3 regions of the Labrys sp. 22185 genome follow, and region 3 is predicted to be linked to each of the others. Evidence: riboswitches for the same ligand, from Rfam matches in the RefSeq annotation. Region 3 holds a riboswitch; each other region holds the start of a gene.
The links. Region 3 has a riboswitch for cobalamin ahead of bluB (5,6-dimethylbenzimidazole synthase). Riboswitches for the same ligand answer to the same signal wherever they lie in the genome.
Positions count from the first base shown of each region.

Region 1: it holds a riboswitch for cobalamin, as region 3 does, so the genes downstream of both, ACTJKX_RS19240 (DUF1636 family protein) here and bluB (5,6-dimethylbenzimidazole synthase) in region 3, are expected to answer to the same signal.
Region 2: it holds a riboswitch for cobalamin, as region 3 does, so the genes downstream of both, ACTJKX_RS02450 (ABC transporter substrate-binding protein) here and bluB (5,6-dimethylbenzimidazole synthase) in region 3, are expected to answer to the same signal.

Region 1 covers NZ_JBQEPH010000009.1:170,730-176,436, reverse strand. The annotation lists gene cobU (bifunctional adenosylcobinamide kinase/adenosylcobinamide-phosphate guanylyltransferase) at 1-251, opposite strand, end outside; gene ACTJKX_RS19255 (molybdopterin cofactor-binding domain-containing protein) at 328-2,517, opposite strand; gene ACTJKX_RS19250 ((2Fe-2S)-binding protein) at 2,522-2,977, opposite strand; gene ACTJKX_RS19245 (hypothetical protein) at 3,169-3,534, opposite strand; cobalamin riboswitch at 3,630-3,846, shown strand; gene ACTJKX_RS19240 (DUF1636 family protein) at 3,955-4,338, shown strand; gene cobW (cobalamin biosynthesis protein CobW) at 4,335-5,369, shown strand; gene cobN (cobaltochelatase subunit CobN) at 5,369-5,707, shown strand, end outside.
Region 2 covers NZ_JBQEPH010000001.1:534,299-540,005, forward strand. The annotation lists gene recQ (DNA helicase RecQ) at 1-307, opposite strand, end outside; gene ACTJKX_RS02445 (CobW family GTP-binding protein) at 589-1,557, shown strand; cobalamin riboswitch at 1,629-1,858, shown strand; gene ACTJKX_RS02450 (ABC transporter substrate-binding protein) at 2,051-3,094, shown strand; gene ACTJKX_RS02455 (FecCD family ABC transporter permease) at 3,096-4,118, shown strand; gene ACTJKX_RS02460 (ABC transporter ATP-binding protein) at 4,115-4,918, shown strand; gene ACTJKX_RS02465 (class I SAM-dependent methyltransferase) at 4,953-5,707, shown strand, end outside.
Region 3 covers NZ_JBQEPH010000001.1:44,440-50,146, reverse strand. The annotation lists gene ACTJKX_RS00245 (DUF975 family protein) at 1-575, shown strand, start outside; gene ACTJKX_RS00240 (hypothetical protein) at 709-1,968, shown strand; gene ACTJKX_RS00235 (TerB family tellurite resistance protein) at 1,961-2,596, opposite strand; gene bluB (5,6-dimethylbenzimidazole synthase) at 2,644-3,381, opposite strand; cobalamin riboswitch at 3,425-3,604, opposite strand; gene ACTJKX_RS00225 (cupin domain-containing protein) at 3,741-4,361, shown strand; gene ACTJKX_RS00220 (ABC transporter substrate-binding protein) at 4,655-5,596, shown strand.

The sequences.
Region 1 (5,707 bases), on a different contig from region 3:
CAGTCGACCAGCACCGGACCCCGTGTAGCGGCAAGCGCTTCCGGCAGGGCGAGCGGCGCATCGACCGTATGCCAGTTGGCGTCGCGCCGGGCCTGGTGCTCGCCGATGCGCTCGCGCATCTCGTCGTCGAAGGCTTGCGCGGTGGCGATATAGGTCCAGGGCGCGGGATGGGTCGAAATCAGGCTCTCCGCATGCCGGCTCTTGCCGGAACGCGCGCCGCCGAGGACGAGGGTGAGTCGAGGAGAGGACATGCCGCCTTCCTGCCGGGTCTTGGGCAGGAAGGCAAGTCACGCGATTTCACCCTTCCCTGGAGGGGAGGGTGAAGACTCACACCGGTCCCCATTTCAGGTCGGTGTTCTTGACCGGCAGGCTGCGGATGCGCTTGCCGGTGGCGGCGAAGATCGCATTGCACACCGCCGGTGCGATCGGCGGCGTACCGGGCTCGCCGATGCCGCCCCATTTCTTGCCGCCGCTGAGCACCAGATGGGTCTCGATCGGAGGCGTATCGGCGAGGCGGGCGACCTGGTAGTCGTCGAAATTGCCTTGCACCACCGCGCCCTTCTCGATGGTGATCTCCCCAAACAGGGCGGCCGACAGGCCATAGACGACCGCGCTCTCGATCTGCATCTCCACGGTGAGCGGATTGACGACATGGCCGCAATCGACGGCCGCCACCACGCGCTGCACCTTCACTTCACCCTGGGGACTGACGGCGAGTTCCACCACCTCGCCGACGATGGTGCCGAAGGATTCGTGGATGGCGATGCCGCGTCCCTGGCCCTTGGGCAGCGGCTTGCCCCAGTCGCTCTTCTCAGCCAGCGTATCGAGCACGGCGAGAAAGTCAGGCTTGCCTTCGAGCAGCTGGCGCCTGAAGCGGTAGGGATCCTGGCCGGCTGCCACCGCCATTTCGTCGATGAAGCTCTCCAGGGCGAAGGCATTCTGTGACGAGCCGACCGAACGCCAGAACATCACCGGCACATGGGTGTTCTTGAGGATGCAGTCGATCTGGGCCGCGCCGGAGCGGTAGGGCATGTTGGCGAGGCCCTCGACGGCGGAGGGCTCGACGCCGTTCTCCACCTTGCCCCAGCCGAGCGAGCGCTGGATGGAGCCGACGGCCGTGCGAACATGGATGGCCGCCGGCAGGCCGTCATCGCCAAGGGAGGCCTGGAAGCGGATGGCCGCCTGGGGGCGATAGCGGTCGTGGCGCATGTCCTCCTCGCGCGTCCACACCAGCTTGACCGGCTTGCCTACCGCTTTCGACACGGTCACGGCCTGCACGAGTTCGTCGTTGACGGCGCGTCGGCCGAAGCCGCCGCCGAGGAAGCAATTGTGGATCTCGACCTGGGAGGGGGCCACGCCGGCTGCCTTAGCGGCAAGCTGGAGCGCCATGTCGGGGTTCTGCGTGCCCATCCAGACCTCGACCTTGCCGTCATGGACATGGGCGGTGCAGTTGAGCGGTTCCATCGGGGCGTGGGCCAGGTGCGGCGCCTGGTAGAGAGCGTCGACACGCTTGCCGCGGGCGAGGGCGGTGTCGACGTCGCCTTCTTTGTGCGCCGTGACAGCGGGGCCGTCGAGCGCGGCGACATAGTCGGCGTCGAAGCGCTTGCTGTCCGTTTCGGCAGCCGGACCCTCCTCCCAGATCACCGGCAAGGCGAGCGCCGCTTCCTTGGCGCGCCAGAACCGGTCGGCCACCACGGCGAGGCCGCCCTCGATCGGCACCACGGCCAGGATGCCGCGGCGGCCCTTGACGGCGCTTTCGTCATGGGATTTCACGCGGCCGCCGAAGACGGGACAGGTCACCACGGCGGCATAGACCATGTCGGGCAGGCGGATATCGATGCCGAACTTCGCCGCGCCCGTCAGCTTGGGCGGCGTATCCAGGCGCGCCAGCGGCTTGCCGATCAGCGTGAACTGCTCGGGCGTCTTGATCGCCGGCTCCTTGGCCAGCGTGACCTTGGCGGCCTCGCCGGCAAGCTCGCCGAAGCGCAGGCTGCGATTGCTGGCCCGGTGCAGCACCTTGCCGGCATCGACGCTGCAGCTTTCGGCCGGCACCTGCCAGCGCGTAGCGGCGGCCTGCACCAGCCTTTCGCGGGCATTGGCGCCGGCCACCTGCAGGAATTCGCGGGAGCGGCGCACGGCGCCGGAACCGCCGGTGCCCATGCGCTTGTAGACGGTGTTCTCGCGCAGGTTCCGGCTGGCCGAGGCGTATTCGGGCCTCACCCTGGCCCAGTCGCAGCCGAGTTCCTCGGCGACGATCATCGGCAGGGCCGTGAAGATGCCTTCGCCCATTTCCGATTGCGCCACACGGATGATCACGGTGTCATCGGGCTCGATCAGGATCCAGGCGTTGATCTCGCCGTCCGTAGCCGTCCCGCCCCAGGGCTGGTCGGCAATGGTCAGAGCGTGGGCGGCATCGGGGATGAACCCGCCGATCATCAGGCCGCCGGCGGCCGAGAGGCCGATGGCGAGAAAGCTGCGCCGGCTCAGCGCGGCGGAGGTGCGGTCGATCGCGTTCATGGCCTCACCCCTTCATCAGTTCGGCGGCGCGGTGGATGGCGGCGCGGATGCGCGGATAGGTGCCGCAGCGACAGATATTGGTGATGCCGTTGTCGATATCCGCGTCGGTGGGCGCTGGCGTGTCCTTCAGGAAGGCGACGGCGGCCATGATCTGGCCCGACTGGCAATAGCCGCATTGCGGCACGTCCTCGGCCAGCCAGGCTTGCTGCACCGGATGCTTGCCGTCCGCCGACAGGCCCTCGATCGTGGTGATGGTGGCGCCGTCGACGTCACCGATCTGGGTCTGGCAGGAACGGATGGCGGCGCCGTTCACATGGACGGTGCAGGCGCCGCATTGGGCGATGCCGCAGCCGAACTTGGTGCCGGTGAGGCCGAGTTCATCGCGCAGGACCCAGAGCAAAGGGGTCTCGGGCTCGATGTCGAGCTGGTGGGTGGTCGAATTGACGGTGATGGCAACCATGGGCAGGCCTTCCAGCGGCTGATGCCGGGCAGAAGAACCGGGCCCATCGGCGTCGGCCTTCTGGTGGGCGATTGCGGGAAGGCCAAATTGTGGCGGCAATCATGGCGCCGGGGTGACGGGTAACGCAGACGTGAGAGTTTGTGCAGGCTGGAAACGATCGAGAAACGTCGCCGCCCGTTCGGAAGGCCCGACTATTGCTTGAACCAGATCCGGCTGTAGCCGAGCGCGTCGCCGGCGATGGCGACAAGAACGCCGACCGAGACGAGGATAAGGCCGATCATGAAGGTGCGCACGATGCGGCGATAGACCGGTCCCTCCAGTGAAGTGGGCGAGAGCATGCCCGCCAGCGCCCAGACCTGGAAGACGATGCCGCCCCCGATGAGAAAGACGGCTGCCAGGTCTTCCGGGATCCAGGTTCCCGGCTGCGAGGCCCAGTTGTTGAGGAAGCCGAGCGAGAAGGCGAGCACGACGCCGATAGCCGTCACCGAACCGCCGCGGAAGATGACGTCGATCTTTTGCGGCTCGGGCGGCGGTGCCGGCGGCTTCTCTTCGGGCATGGCAATCTCGTTGGTGCGGCGACGTTGCTGCCCTTTATGCCGGATTTTGCGCCTCCTTTGGAAGCGGGAACATTGACAAGCCTGTCCGCGCACCCCTTATGTCAGCCACGATCGGTCTCTCGTTAAGAGAGAAGAGGGAATGCGGTGCGGATAAGAGGAGGCCGGTCGACGGCTGCCTTGGATGCCAAAGCCGCGGCTGCCCCCGCAACTGTAAGCGGCGAGCGTCCCGCCTTGAGGCCACTGGGTGACCGGGAAGGCGGCGGGAGGCGATGAGCTGCGAGCCAGGAGACCTGCCGGTCGCACTGCTGTCACCGGTCCGGGCGGGGCGCCTCGGAGGCCGGTTCCGTCTACCCGGACGATCGCCGGCCATGCCGTCGGTCCCGCGCCCTCCATCCGCTCCGGCGGCGATGAACAGGGCCGATGCCAGAAACAACTCTCCCAGTCCGGCTGCTCGTCTGCGTGACCTGCAGGCGCGAGGGCGATGACCCCGAGGCGCCGCGCCAGGGCGCCCGGTTGCGCGATGCGCTCGCCGGCATGCTGCCCGAAAGCGTCGAGCTGCAACCTGTCGAGTGCCTGGGCAATTGCAAGCGCTCCTGCACGGTGGCTTTGTCGGCGCCCGGTAGCTGGACCTATGTCTTCGGCGACCTCACCGCCGAGAGCGGCCCCGACATTCTCACCGGCATCGGGCTGCTGGCCCATTCCACCGACGGCCTGATGCCCTGGCGCGGCCGTCCGGACGTCTTCAAGCGCAGCATGATCGCGCGCATCCCACCCCTATCAACCCTCAAGGACGCCGCCGAATGAACGCGCACACCAAGGTTCCCTGCACCATCGTCACCGGCTTTCTCGGGGCCGGCAAGACGACGCTGATCCGCAACCTGCTCGCCACCGCCAATGGCCGCAGGCTGGCGCTGATCGTCAATGAATTCGGCGATGTCGGCGTCGATGGCGACATTCTGAAGTCCTGCGGCATCGAGAGCTGCCCGGAAGACGCCATCGTCGAACTCGCCAATGGCTGCATCTGCTGCACGGTGGCCGACGATTTCGTGCCGGCTCTGGAGACGCTGCTGGCGCGTCCGAACGCACCCGAGCACATCGTGATCGAGACCTCCGGCCTCGCTCTGCCCAAGCCGCTGGTCAAGGCCTTCAACTGGCCGGCGATCCGCTCGCGCGTCACCGTCGACGGCGTCATCGCCGTGGTCGACGGTGCCGCGGTCGCAGCCGGCCGCTTCGCCGATGATCCGGAGGAATTGAAGCGCCAGGCCGAGGGCGATGCCTCCCTCGACCACGACAATCCGCTCGAGGAGGTCTATGAGGACCAGCTCCTCTGCGCCGACCTCGTCGTGCTCAACAAGGCTGATCTCCTCTCAGCCGGCGAGGCCGACAGCGTGGAGAAGGATATCGAGAAGACCGTGCCGCGTGCCGTCAAGGTGGTGCGCACCTCCGAGGGCCGCATCGATGCCGCCGTGCTGCTCGGGCTCGGGGCAGCGGCCGAGAATGATCTGGAGGCGCGTCCCTCCCACCACGATCACGAGGCCGAACACGACCACGACGATTTCGACACCTTCATCGTCGACCTGCCGGCCGTCCTCGACGCCGACGCCCTGGTGCGTAAGCTGAAGGCGGCGGCCGAGGAACACGATATCCTGCGCATCAAGGGTTTCGTCGCCGTCGACGGCAAGCCGATGCGCATGCTGGTCCAGGGCGTCGGCGCCCGTTTCTCGCAGCATTTCGACCGCGCCTGGGCGCCGGAGGAAACGCGTTCGAGCCGCCTCGTCATCATCGGCGAGAAGGGCATCGACCAGGCCGGCATCCGCAAGACGCTGGAGGGCTGATGCATCTGCTGCCGGCCGATACGCGTTCGCTCGATGCCAGCGAGGCCGCCGTCGATCTGGGTCAGGCACCCGGCGCGATCGTGTTTGCCTCGCTGACCGACAGCGACCTTGCCCTGGCAGCCGCTTCCGGCCTCGACGATTTGCGCCTGGCGCCGCTGCAGAAGCTGCGCCATCCGATGTCCGTCGACCTCTACATCGATCAGACGGCCCGCCATGCCAAGGCGATCGTGGTACGCCTGCTCGGTGGCCTCGATTATTGGCGCTATGGCGTGGAGGAACTGGCGGCGGCGGCGCGCACCTACGGCATCGCGCTCGCCCTCATTCCCGGTGACGACAGG
Region 2 (5,707 bases), 490 kb from region 3:
TGAGCGGCGCCGCCCGCACGCCGGCCTGCTTGAGTGCCTCGACCTGGTCGCGCATCAGCGCGATCAGCGGCGAGACCACGATGCCGACGCCGCGCCGGCACAGAGCCGGGATCTGGTAGCACAGCGACTTGCCGGCTCCCGTCGGGAACAGCACCACCGCATCGCCCCCTCCGGTGACATGGCGCACCACCGCCTCCTGCTGGCCGCGAAAGGCGGCGTAGCCGAACACGCTATTGAGGATGGCGAGAGGATCTCGCGGAGAGGAGAGGGTCATGCCGGCAGGATGCACCTTGGTGCCTGATTCCATTGCAGGGTGAAGCGTGAGGCTTACCCGACAAGGGCCGTGATTCGAAAATTTCCCGCATGGATTTCCTCTGCTGGCAGACAAATCCGGTGGAATGATCACGGTCGAGAATGCCAGCAAGCCTCTGCCCACCTGCGTGGCGATTGCTGGGGTGACGATGGTGAGAGCTCGCTTGCGATTGCGATAGTTATGTTATAACGTTTCATATAAATCAAAATTCAATGAGGCCTCTCGGCAGCGACATGCTGTGGGGCATCCGCAACGGATCAAGGAATTCCGACATCATGCAGCCCGCGCCGCAGACACCCGTCACCGTCCTCACCGGCTATCTCGGGGCAGGCAAGACCACGCTTCTCAACCGTATCCTGACCGAGAGCCACGGCAGGAAATATGCGGTCATCGTCAATGAGTTCGGCGAAGTCGGCATCGACAATGACCTTGTCGTGGATACCGACGAGGAAATCTTCGAGATGAACAATGGCTGTATCTGCTGCACGGTGCGCGGCGACCTCATTCGCATCATCGAGGGCCTGATGCGTCGGCGCGACCGCTTCGATGCCATCCTGATCGAGACGACCGGGCTGGCCGATCCCGCACCGGTTGCCCAGACGTTCTTCGTCGATGACGATGTGCGCGCCAAGACCCAGCTCGACTCCATCGTCACCGTGGTCGACGCCCGGCATTTGCTCGGCGAGATCGAGACGGCGCATGAGGCGCAGGAGCAGCTTGCCTTCGCCGACACGATCCTCCTCAACAAGATCGATCTGGTCACGGCAGAGGAACTCGATCGGGTGGTGAAGCGGATCCGTCGCATCAATCCCACCGCCACTCTCCACGAGACCCGGCGTTGCGACATCGCGCTCGACAAGGTGCTCGGCCGCGGCGCGTTCGACCTCGACCGTATCCTCGAAGCCGAGCCTGATTTCCTCGAGGGTTTCCATGACCACGACCATGACGATCATGTCGGCAGCTTCGCTCTCGTGTCCCAGGAGCCGCTCGATCCCGGCAAATTCATGCCCTGGCTCAACATGATCGTGCAACAGTTCGGCACGGACATGCTGCGCCTGAAGGGCATCGTCGCCTTCGATGGCGATCCGCAGCGCTTCGTCGTGCAGGGCGTGCACATGCTGCTCGAAGGCGATCATCAGCGTGCCTGGAAGCCGGAGGAGGAGCGCCGAAGCCGCCTGGTCTTCATCGGCCGCAACCTGCCGAAGGACGTGATCGAACAGGGCTTCCTGGCCTGTCGGGCCTGACGCGGGAAGGCAGGGCACGGCATCAGGGGCCGTTCGCTTTGCATATTCGCTTGACCGCGGTCGTGACGCCCCGATAACTGTGCGGTGACGGTTCCCGTCGGATGCAAGTCCGTCGGGAGTAATAGGGAACACGGTTCGGCTTTCTAAAAGCCCATGCCGTGGCTGCCCCCGCAACTGTAGGCGGATTGCCAAGCATCCCCGTGGCGCGAAAGGCGCCATGCCACTGTGGGTCTCCCATGGGAAGGCAGATGCAAGGCCTTTATCCGCGAGCCAGGAAACCTGCCGTCATCTCGATCAATCCCATGTCACGGGCGGGGATGCCCGGAACAGGAGACAATGTGACGTTTCTTCCCGACGTTTCGGGCGCTTGCCCGCCTGTTCCCTCCGCTTCGCACGCTCACGTCCTTTGCCACGGTCTGGCCTGAGGAAACCTCACGGTATTCGGCTGGTGCTGAAGACCGCTGCTTCCCCTATCGCGAAACGAGAGAACGTCATGATCCTTTCAACGAGCAAGGCCCGCTGGTCCAGCTTCGCCGTCATGCTTGCGGCCAGCTTCGGCTTGGCGCTGGGTATCGATCCGGCGGCTGCGCAGGCAACGAAATATCCCCTCAAGCTCACCAATTGCGGCCGCACCGTCACCTTCGAGCATGCGCCGCAGCACACCGTTTCCGTCGGCCAGAGCAGCACGGAGGTTCTCTATCTCCTCGGCCTGGCCGACAAGGTCGTCGGCACGGCGGTGTGGTTCGGCCCTGTATTGCCCGGCTATGAAGCGGCCAATGCCAAAATTCCGCGTCTGGCCGACAATGATCCGAGCTTCGAAAGCGTGATCGCCAGGAAGCCGGATCTTGTGACGGCGCAGTTCCAATGGCATGTCGGGCCCAGCGGTATTGTCGGCAAGCCCGAGCAGTTCGAGGAACTTGGCATCCCGACCTATGTTTCGCCCGCCGATTGCGTTGGCAAGGACAATTCCAGCGGCGGCGATGGCACGCGCGGCACCCTCTTCACCATGGATCTGGTCTATCGGGAGATCACCGAGCTTGCCGAGATCTTCGACGTGCAGGAGCGCGGGGCGAAAGTCGTCGCCGAGCTAAAGGCGCGTGAGGAAGCCGCCCGCCGCAAGATCGCGGCCGGCGATGGCAAGGTCTCCGCCGCCTTCTGGTTCTCGAGCGCCAAGGTCGACGTCGATCCCTATATGGCCGGCAAGAACAGCGTGCCGGGCTATATCATGTCGGCGTTGGGTGTGCGGAACGTCGTGGAGAGCGAGGAGGAGTGGCCGAGCGTCGGCTGGGAGACCATCGCCAAGGCCGATCCGACCATCATCGTCGCCGGCCGGATGGATCGTCGCCGCTATCCGGCCGACGACATCGCCGTGAAGCTCAACTTTCTCAAGACCGATCCGGTGGCAAGCCTGATGCCGGCGGTCAAGCAGGGCCATGTCGTGGAGATGGACGTGCAGGCGATGCAGCCGAGCGTGCGCGTCGTCGAGGGCATCGAGATGCTCGCCGATGCCATCCAGCGTTTCGGCCTGAAGCGCTGAGATGAATCGCCCCGTCACACGATTACTGGCGATCGGGATGCTGGCGCTGGCGGTGCTCGTGCTGGCCCTCTGGCTGGGCGCCGCCATTGGCGAGACGGCCATTCCGATGGACGTCGTCGCCAAGACGGCCGCCAATCGCCTGTGGGGCGCCGGCTATGGTCTGGATCGCATCGATGAAGGCATCGTGTGGAACTACCGGCTGAGCCGCGCGGTCGTCGCGGCCTGCTGCGGCGCGGCCCTGGCGCTGTCGGGCGTCGTGCTGCAGTCGCTGCTGCGCAACGTCCTGGCCGACCCCTATGTCCTCGGCATCTCGGCCGGGGCATCGACGGGAGCGGTCGGGGTCGTCATCCTCGGCCTCGGGGCAGGGGTCCTGAGCCTGCCCGCCGGCGCCTTTCTCGGTGCGCTGACGGCCTTCGGCTTCGTCGCCTTGCTGGCGATGCGCTCGGGCCGCGGCACCGGCGCGGTGATCCTGGCCGGGGTCGCCGGATCCCAGCTCTTCAATGCCCTGACCTCCTTCATCGTTACCAAGGCGGCCAATGCCGAACAGGCGCGCGGCATCATGTTCTGGTTGCTGGGCAATCTCTCGGGTGTACGCTGGCCCGACGTCTGGCTGGCGCTGCCGGTCACGGCCGTAGGGCTGCTGGTCTGCCTGTGGCATGCCCGCGCGCTCGATGCCTTCACCTTCGGCACGGAATCGGCGGCGTCCCTCGGCATCTCCGTCCGGCGCGCCTATGTCGTGCTCGTCGGTGTTGCGGCGATGATGACGGCCGTGATGGTCAGTATCGTCGGATCGATCGGCTTCGTCGGGCTGGTGATCCCCCATGCGGCGCGGATGGTTGTGGGCGTGCGCCATGGGCGCCTGCTGCCGGCCAGCGCCTTGATCGGCGCCGTCTTCATGATCATCGCCGACATTCTGTCCCGCATCATCATCCCCGGCCAGGTTCTGCCGATCGGCGTGATCACGGCTCTGGTCGGTGCGCCGGCTTTCGCTCTCATCCTCAGCCAAAGAAAGGCGACGGCATGAGCCTGTCGGCCCACGATCTGTCCTGGTCGGCTGGTGGGGTCTCGATCCTGCACGGAGTATCGCTGGAGGTCCGTCCGGGCGAGTTGCTCGGCATCATCGGCCCGAACGGTTCGGGCAAGACCAGCCTGATGTCCCTGCTGGCCGGCATTCGCCGTCCGCAGGGGGGGCAGGTGCTTCTCTCGGGCCAGCCGCTCCATGGCCTCGCTCGCCGCGAAGTCGCACGCCGCATCGCCCTGGTCGAACAGCAGGCCGAGACGGCCGAGCGCATTACCGCCCGCCAGGCCGTGGAGCTTGGGCGAACACCGCATCTGGGGGCCTTCACGCCCTGGTCGAACCAGGACGATGCCATCGTCGACCTCGCGCTCGAGGAGGTGGCGATGACCGCCCTTGCCGGTCGCCTGTGGCACACGCTCTCCGGTGGGGAACGCCAGCGCCTCCACATCGCTCGTGCCCTGGCGCAGCAGCCGGAGATCCTGCTTCTCGACGAGCCCACCAATCATCTCGATATCGGCCACCAGATCGGCCTTTTGCATCTGGTGCACCGTCAGAACCTCACCGTGGTGGCGGCCCTGCATGACCTCAACCACGCGGCGATGTTCTGCGACCGCATTGCCCTGATGCAGGCGGGACGGATCGAGGCGATCGGTCCTCCGTCCGAGGTGCTGACGGCGGCGCGCATCCAGTCGGTCTTCGGTGTCGCCGCCGAAATCGTTCGCGACGGCGCGGGAGGCTGCTTCATTCGCTATCGGCATCCGGATCTTCCGGCACCGCGGGCGGGCTGGATCGCGGCGGCGTCATGACCCGCATCCGCCAACAGATGGAGAGAACCGTCAGATGACCAGCACCGGCACCGCGAATTACGATCTCAAGGAAGAGATCCGCGATTACTGGTCGGGGCGGTCGGAAACCTTCGACCGCGCCTTCGGGCATCACATTCCCGAAGGTCCGGAATTCGAGGCCTGGGCTGCGGCGATCCGCGATCATCTCGGCAGCGATCCGCGCCGGGTTCTCGACCTCGCCTGCGGCACGGGCGAGATCACCAAGCTGCTGCTGGCGCTCGGCCACGAGGTCACGGCCCTGGATTTTTCCGAGGCGATGCTGGCTGTCGCCCGGCGCAAGCATGCCGGGCGACAGCGCCTGCGCTTCCGGCTCGGCGACGCCGAAAACACCATGGAACCGGAAGGCGCCTATGATGCCGTCGTCTGCCGGCATCTGGTCTGGACGCTGACCGAGCCGCAGAAGGCCTTCGCCGATTGGCATCGCGTGCTGAAGCCGGGTGGCAGATTGCTGTTCTTCGACGGGGATTGGGCGAGACCGACCAGGACCGGACGCATGGCGTCCAGGCTCATCGCCCTGATCGATCGCCTCGGTGGCGCCGATCCCTACTATGATGGCGCGATGGGCGAACGCCATGCCCGCATCATGGAGCGGCTGCCTTTTGGCCGGGGACTGCGGAGCACCGATCTCCTGCTGCTCCTGGAGCAGGCCGGTTTCAGGGATGTCGTGGTCTCCTCGCATCGGCCGATAGCCGCCGCCCAGAGGCGCCGGGCGAATCTGCGCAACCGGCTGCGCACCTATCTCTACCAGCG
Region 3 (5,707 bases):
TCCGTTTGATCCATGATCGTTACGTCGATCCGGCAAAACCCTTCATGGCAACCTGCATGGCCGGCGCCAAAAGGTTCCTGGCCGTCTTCGGCCTCTTGTTGATCTATCTCCTTGCCTATATCGCGCTCTACCTGGTTGCCGCTTTGCTCGGACTGGTCTTCTTCGGCATTGGCGCCCCTCCCGGCTTCGTCATCGTCGCCATGCTGATCGCCGGTATTTTCGCCCTCTATCTGGTCTTTCCCTATCTGCTTTCCTTCGTCATCTGCATCAACGAGGATATCGGACCGATCCGCGCGCTTGGCCGCAGCCGCTATCTCAGCGCGGGATATCGCTGGCCTCTGTTCGGCATGATGCTGCTGACCTGGGTGATCTGGTTCGCCTACCTTCTGGTCGTGAATGTTCTGGCACGGATATTCGGGCCCAGCGGCGGCATTGCCGCCTTGATCATGATGCTGCTCGTCCTGCCGCTGATGTATGCCTGGCTGATCGGGGTCTATTCCATTGCCGCCTATCGCCTGCGGGTGCTCAAGGATGGCGTCGATTTGACCGGCAGCGTGGCTGATGTGTTCGACTGAGGCCGTACTGAAAAAGCTCTATCCCCGGCGCCGCAAAGCCGTTGCGGCGTTCGCGGCCTCTGCCCTATCCAACGATCTTTCAGGCAGGCTCCATCCGATTCCCGGTGAATGCCGCGCCTGCACGGGAATGACGATGCGCTATCTGCTGACATGGGCCATGGCCGCCGCGATGACGGTGGCGGTCTCTTTCGTGCCGGCCAAGGCCGACAATACGGCCTCGGCCCTGTTCCAGAGCTATCTCGGCAAGGGCCGCATCAGCGAGGCGGACGAACAGATGCTGGCCCTCGCCACCAAGGCCAGCGGCAATGCCGACGCCAGGCTCGGCCTCGGCATGGTACGCACCGCCCGCGCGCTCGAACATCTGTCGCAGGCCCTCTACAAATATGGCTTCGCCACCGAAATACCGGCCATGCGCCTGCTCGGCCTGTCGGGCACCGTCTTCAGCACCAATCCCGAGCCGCAGCCGATCACCTATCAGGACTTTCGCGGCATCCTCGCCACGTTCCTGGCCGATCTGGAAAAGGCCGACCAGACCCTGGCCGAGGTCGGCGATAGCCCTGCCAAGCTGACGGTCGATCTCTCCGTCACCCGTTTCGACTGGAACGGCGACGGCACCATCGACGAACGCGACCATATCGGCGCAGCGATCTCGGACCTCGACGATGCCGGCAAGCCCAAACCCTTCATCGTCGCCTTCGACACGGCCGACGCCAAATGGCTGCGCGGCTATTGCAACTTCCTGATGGCCCTGACCAAGACCCTCTTGTCACACGACATGTCGCGCAGCTGGGACGCCGGCTTCGGCAGCCTGTTTCCGCGCGCCGTCAGCGGCCTTGCCAAGGCCAATGGCGTCGATGGCGACGACGGACTGGGCATGACCCTGTTCGGCACCAGCAAGCGCGACACCGATGCCATCGCCGACCTGATCAGCCTGGTGCACACCATAGACTGGCCGGTGTCCGACAAGGCGATGTGGCTGGAGGTACGCGGTCATTTCAAGACGGTAATCCGGCTCAATCGCGAGACCTGGGCGCTGATCGCCAAGGAAACCGACGACGACCACGAATGGCTTCCCGGCCCACGGCAAAAGAGCGGCGTGCTCCCCTCCCTCGAAGTGACGCAGGAGCGCATCGACTCGTGGCTCGCGCTGCTCGGGCAGGTCGACGAGGTGCTGGACGGTAAGCTCTTGATGCCGCATTGGCGCTTCGCCAAGGGCATCAATCTCGCCAGGGTGTTCGAGCAGCCCGGCAACTTCGACCTGGTGCTGTGGATCACCGGCCCGGGGGCCCTCCCCTTCCTCGACAATGGCAAGGTGATGGATGCCGAGGCCTGGGGACAGGCCACGCGCATCTTCGGCGGCGACGTCGCGAGCTACGCCTTCTATTTCAATTGAGCGAGCGCCCGGCTGCGGCATCCGGCGCGAGCAGGTGCCGCTTCAGGCGAACGATCGCCTCGCGCTGCAAATCGCTGGCCTCGCCATAGGCATTGGCGACCTCGGTCAGCATGTCGATGAGCTGCTGGCGCTCGGGCAAAGACAGGCGGGCGCGGAAAAGCGGCACCAATTCTTCGGCAACCGGCGTGAACACCCGGCCGCGATCCGTCAATTGCAAGGCCTGCTCATAGATACGCTCGCGGTCGCCGATCCCGAGCGGGTCGCTCATCAGGGCGAGGATGGTGTCCCGTTCGGCCCGGGTCAGCAACCCATTGGTGCGGACGAGCTGGATCATCAGGACGACGGCAGCGAGCCTGGGATCATCGATGGCCTTGAGCGAGACACGCTCCAGCGCCTGAGGCCGGACCGTGTCGGCGCCCCGGTCGAGCGGGAGGGGAACCACCTTCGGCACGGCCTCGAGCCGGCGTGCTGCCGCCGGCTTGCGGGCCTTGCCGCGCAACAGCCAGAACAGGCCGACGACGGCGGCCACAAACGCTCCGATCAGGATCGCCCTCGGCCCCTCCAGCAAGACCAGGCTGGTGATCAGCAAAGCAATGATCCAGATCGCATTCTTACGCAGGAAATCCATCGGCCGTCTCATCCGATCGGGACAGTGCGCATCCTGCGCCAGCCATCCTATGAACCTGCATCTCCCATAGCGGCCCGCATGGCGGCGAGCAAGGGATGGCCGGGCTGCCGGCCGTCCCAGCCGTCGAAGCTCAGCACAGCCTCCGGCGGCAGGCGCTGGCGCCAGCCCTTCACCTCCAATTCGGGTCGGGCATAGGCTTCGTGCACATAGCCCAGGCACAGATAGGCAACCGGAACCACCCGCTCGGGAATGCCCAGCGCCTCACGCAGGCGCGCCGGATCGACGATACTGACCCAGCCGACCCCGACCCCCTCGGCCCGTGCAGCCAGCCAGATATTCTGCACCGCGCAGACGGTGGAATAACGGTCCATCGCCATGTCATGGGTGCGGCCAAGCACCACCGGGCCGGCGCGGTCGGGATCGCAGGTGATGCATAGATTGACCGGCGCATCGATGATGCCTTCCAGCTTCAGCGCGCGATATTGCGCCTGCTTTTCAGGCGGGAACATTGCCACGGCCTCGGCATTGGCTTCCTCGAAGAGAGCCTGCACCTTGCGCCGGGTTTCGGGGCAGCGCAGCACGAGAAAACTCCAGGGCTGCATGAAGCCGACCGAGGGCGCGTGATGCCCGGCCGTGAGGATGCGGGCGAGGACATCATCAGGCACAGGCTGCGGGCTGAACTGGCTGCGAACGTCCCGCCGGGTGAAGATAGCGCGATAGACGGCTTCACGTTCGGCCGGCGAGAACGGCCCCGAGGGCGCGAGCGCCTCGTTGGATGGGTCCATCGTCATTCCCCTTGCGATGGCAATCGCCGCGCCGTCCGCGCACGCCGATCTATCGCCTCCGGCCGGTCTTCTGACTCGGGATCCACCCACCCGGACGCCTTCCCCGCAGAGCGAGTGGCTGAAACCTGCCCGGATAGTCCCCCTTACAGCGTTGGGCACGTCGCGGCCTCAAACCGCATTCCCGATTCTCCCGCAAGCGGGCACCGAAGGTCTTACGGATGTAGCATGGGAGACGCCGGCTGCCCAGCCGTGCGGGACGGCCATACCGGTCGACGGGCGGCAAAGTGGACAGGGCACGGGCTTGTGGCCTAGAATCGCCAGCCAGGCCCTCGGGCGATAGGCATCCTGGCAATCTCTGAATGAACAAAATCGATCTCAAACGGCGCGCCGGCGATCAGCCCGATCCCCTGGAACAGGCCAATCCCGTGCGGCTCGGCACCCGCCTTCGCCTGGCCCGGCAGACGAGGGGCTTGACGCTAAAGGCCCTGGCCACGGCCGCGGAGTGCTCGGAAAGCCTGCTGTCCAAGATCGAGAACGGCAAGGCCTCCCCCTCCCTGCCCATGCTGCATCGCCTGGTCGAGGTGCTCGGTACCAATATCGGCTGGATGTTCGAGGAATCAGACAGCGAGGAGGGCATCGTCTTTCGCGCCGGCACGCGCCCGCTGATCTCGCTGGACCCGCTCCGGCGCGGCGAAGGCATTTCGCTGGAACGGGTGATCCCCTATTCGCCCGGCCATCTTCTCCAGTGCAACATCCACCATATCGAAGCCGGCGGCGAGAGCGCCGGGCCGATCCAGCACCAGGGCGAGGAAGTCGGCTATGTGCTGGCCGGAACCGTGGAGCTGATGGTCGGCGAGCGCACCTTCAAGCTCTCCGTCGGCGATACGTTCGTGTTCAAGTCCGAACTGCCGCACTGGTATCGCAACACCGGAACCGAGCGCGCCAGCATCTTCTGGGTCAACACGCCCGCCACCTTCTGAGGAAACCTCGAGGAGCCAATAAAACACCTCTGCCATTCCCGGCGCCGCCGAAGGCGGCGGGAAGAGAATCCAGGGGCAAAAATGGAGCCCCTGGCCCTGGATCCCCTTCCCGGGGCCTTTGGTCCCGCCGGGGATGACATAAGCACTTCTTCTCCAGGCTCTGTGCCGTCGGCTTTTCAAGAATCCCTCAAACCATCATTCAAGTAACTTGACATGAATTCAAGTCTCTTGAATGATGCGGATGTCAGAACTGAGAATGAGCCCGGCACGGGCCATCCATGAAGGGAATTGAAATGCGGCTTTCAAAATATCTCGCCGGCTGCGCGGCGGCGGCAGCCCTGGCGCTGTCCCTCGGATCGGTGTCCGCTTCGGCCGACACTTTCGCCCTGGTCACCATCAACCAGCAGGCCCTGTTCTTCAACCAGATCAACGAAGGCGCAGAGGCCGCCGCCAAGGCGGCCGGCGCCAAGCTCGTCATCTTCAACGCCAACAATGTTCCAAGCGCCCAGAACGACGCGATCGAGAACTACATCACCCAGAAGGTCGACGGCATCATCCTGATCGCCATCGACGTCAACGGCGTGAAGCCCGCCATCACCGCCGCCAAGAAGGCCGGCATTCCCGTCATCGCCATCGATGCCCAGATTCCCGACGGCGACAATGTCTCCTTCGTCGGCGTCGACAATCTCAAGGCGGGCGAGGACATCGGCAAGTTCTATGCCGACTACGTCAAGGCCAAGCTGAATGGCACCGCCAAGATCGGCGTGGTCGGCGCCCTCAATTCCTATATCCAGAACCAGCGGCTGGACGGCTTCAAGAAGGCGGTGACGGCCAGCGGCCTCAAGGTCACCTTCCTCGACACCGTCGACGGCCAGAACGTGCAGGACGTGGCGCTGAGTGCCGCCGAGAACCTGATGACGGCCAACCCCGACATGACCACGCTCTATGCCACCGGCGAACCGGCCCTGCTCGGCACCGTCTCCGCCGTGACCAGTCAGGGGCGCACCGACGGCGTCAAGGTCTTCGGCTGGGACCTGACCAAGCAGGCCATCGAAGGCATCGACCAGGGCTGGGTGACCGGCGTGATCCAGCAGGACCCGGCCGGTGAAGGCAAGGCTGCGGTGGAAGCCCTGACCAAGCTCAAGAAGGGCGAGAAGATCGAGCCGATCATCAACGTTCCCGTGACGATCGTCACCAAGGAGAACGTCGACAAGTTCCGGGGCATGTTCAAGTAACGGGCCGACGGCGATTTCCTGATTAAGGTCGCGCTGCCCCTCACCTTACCTCTCCCCGTAAGAACGGGGCGAGGGGACTGCGATCGCGCATTTCATACCGAAAAGATCTCA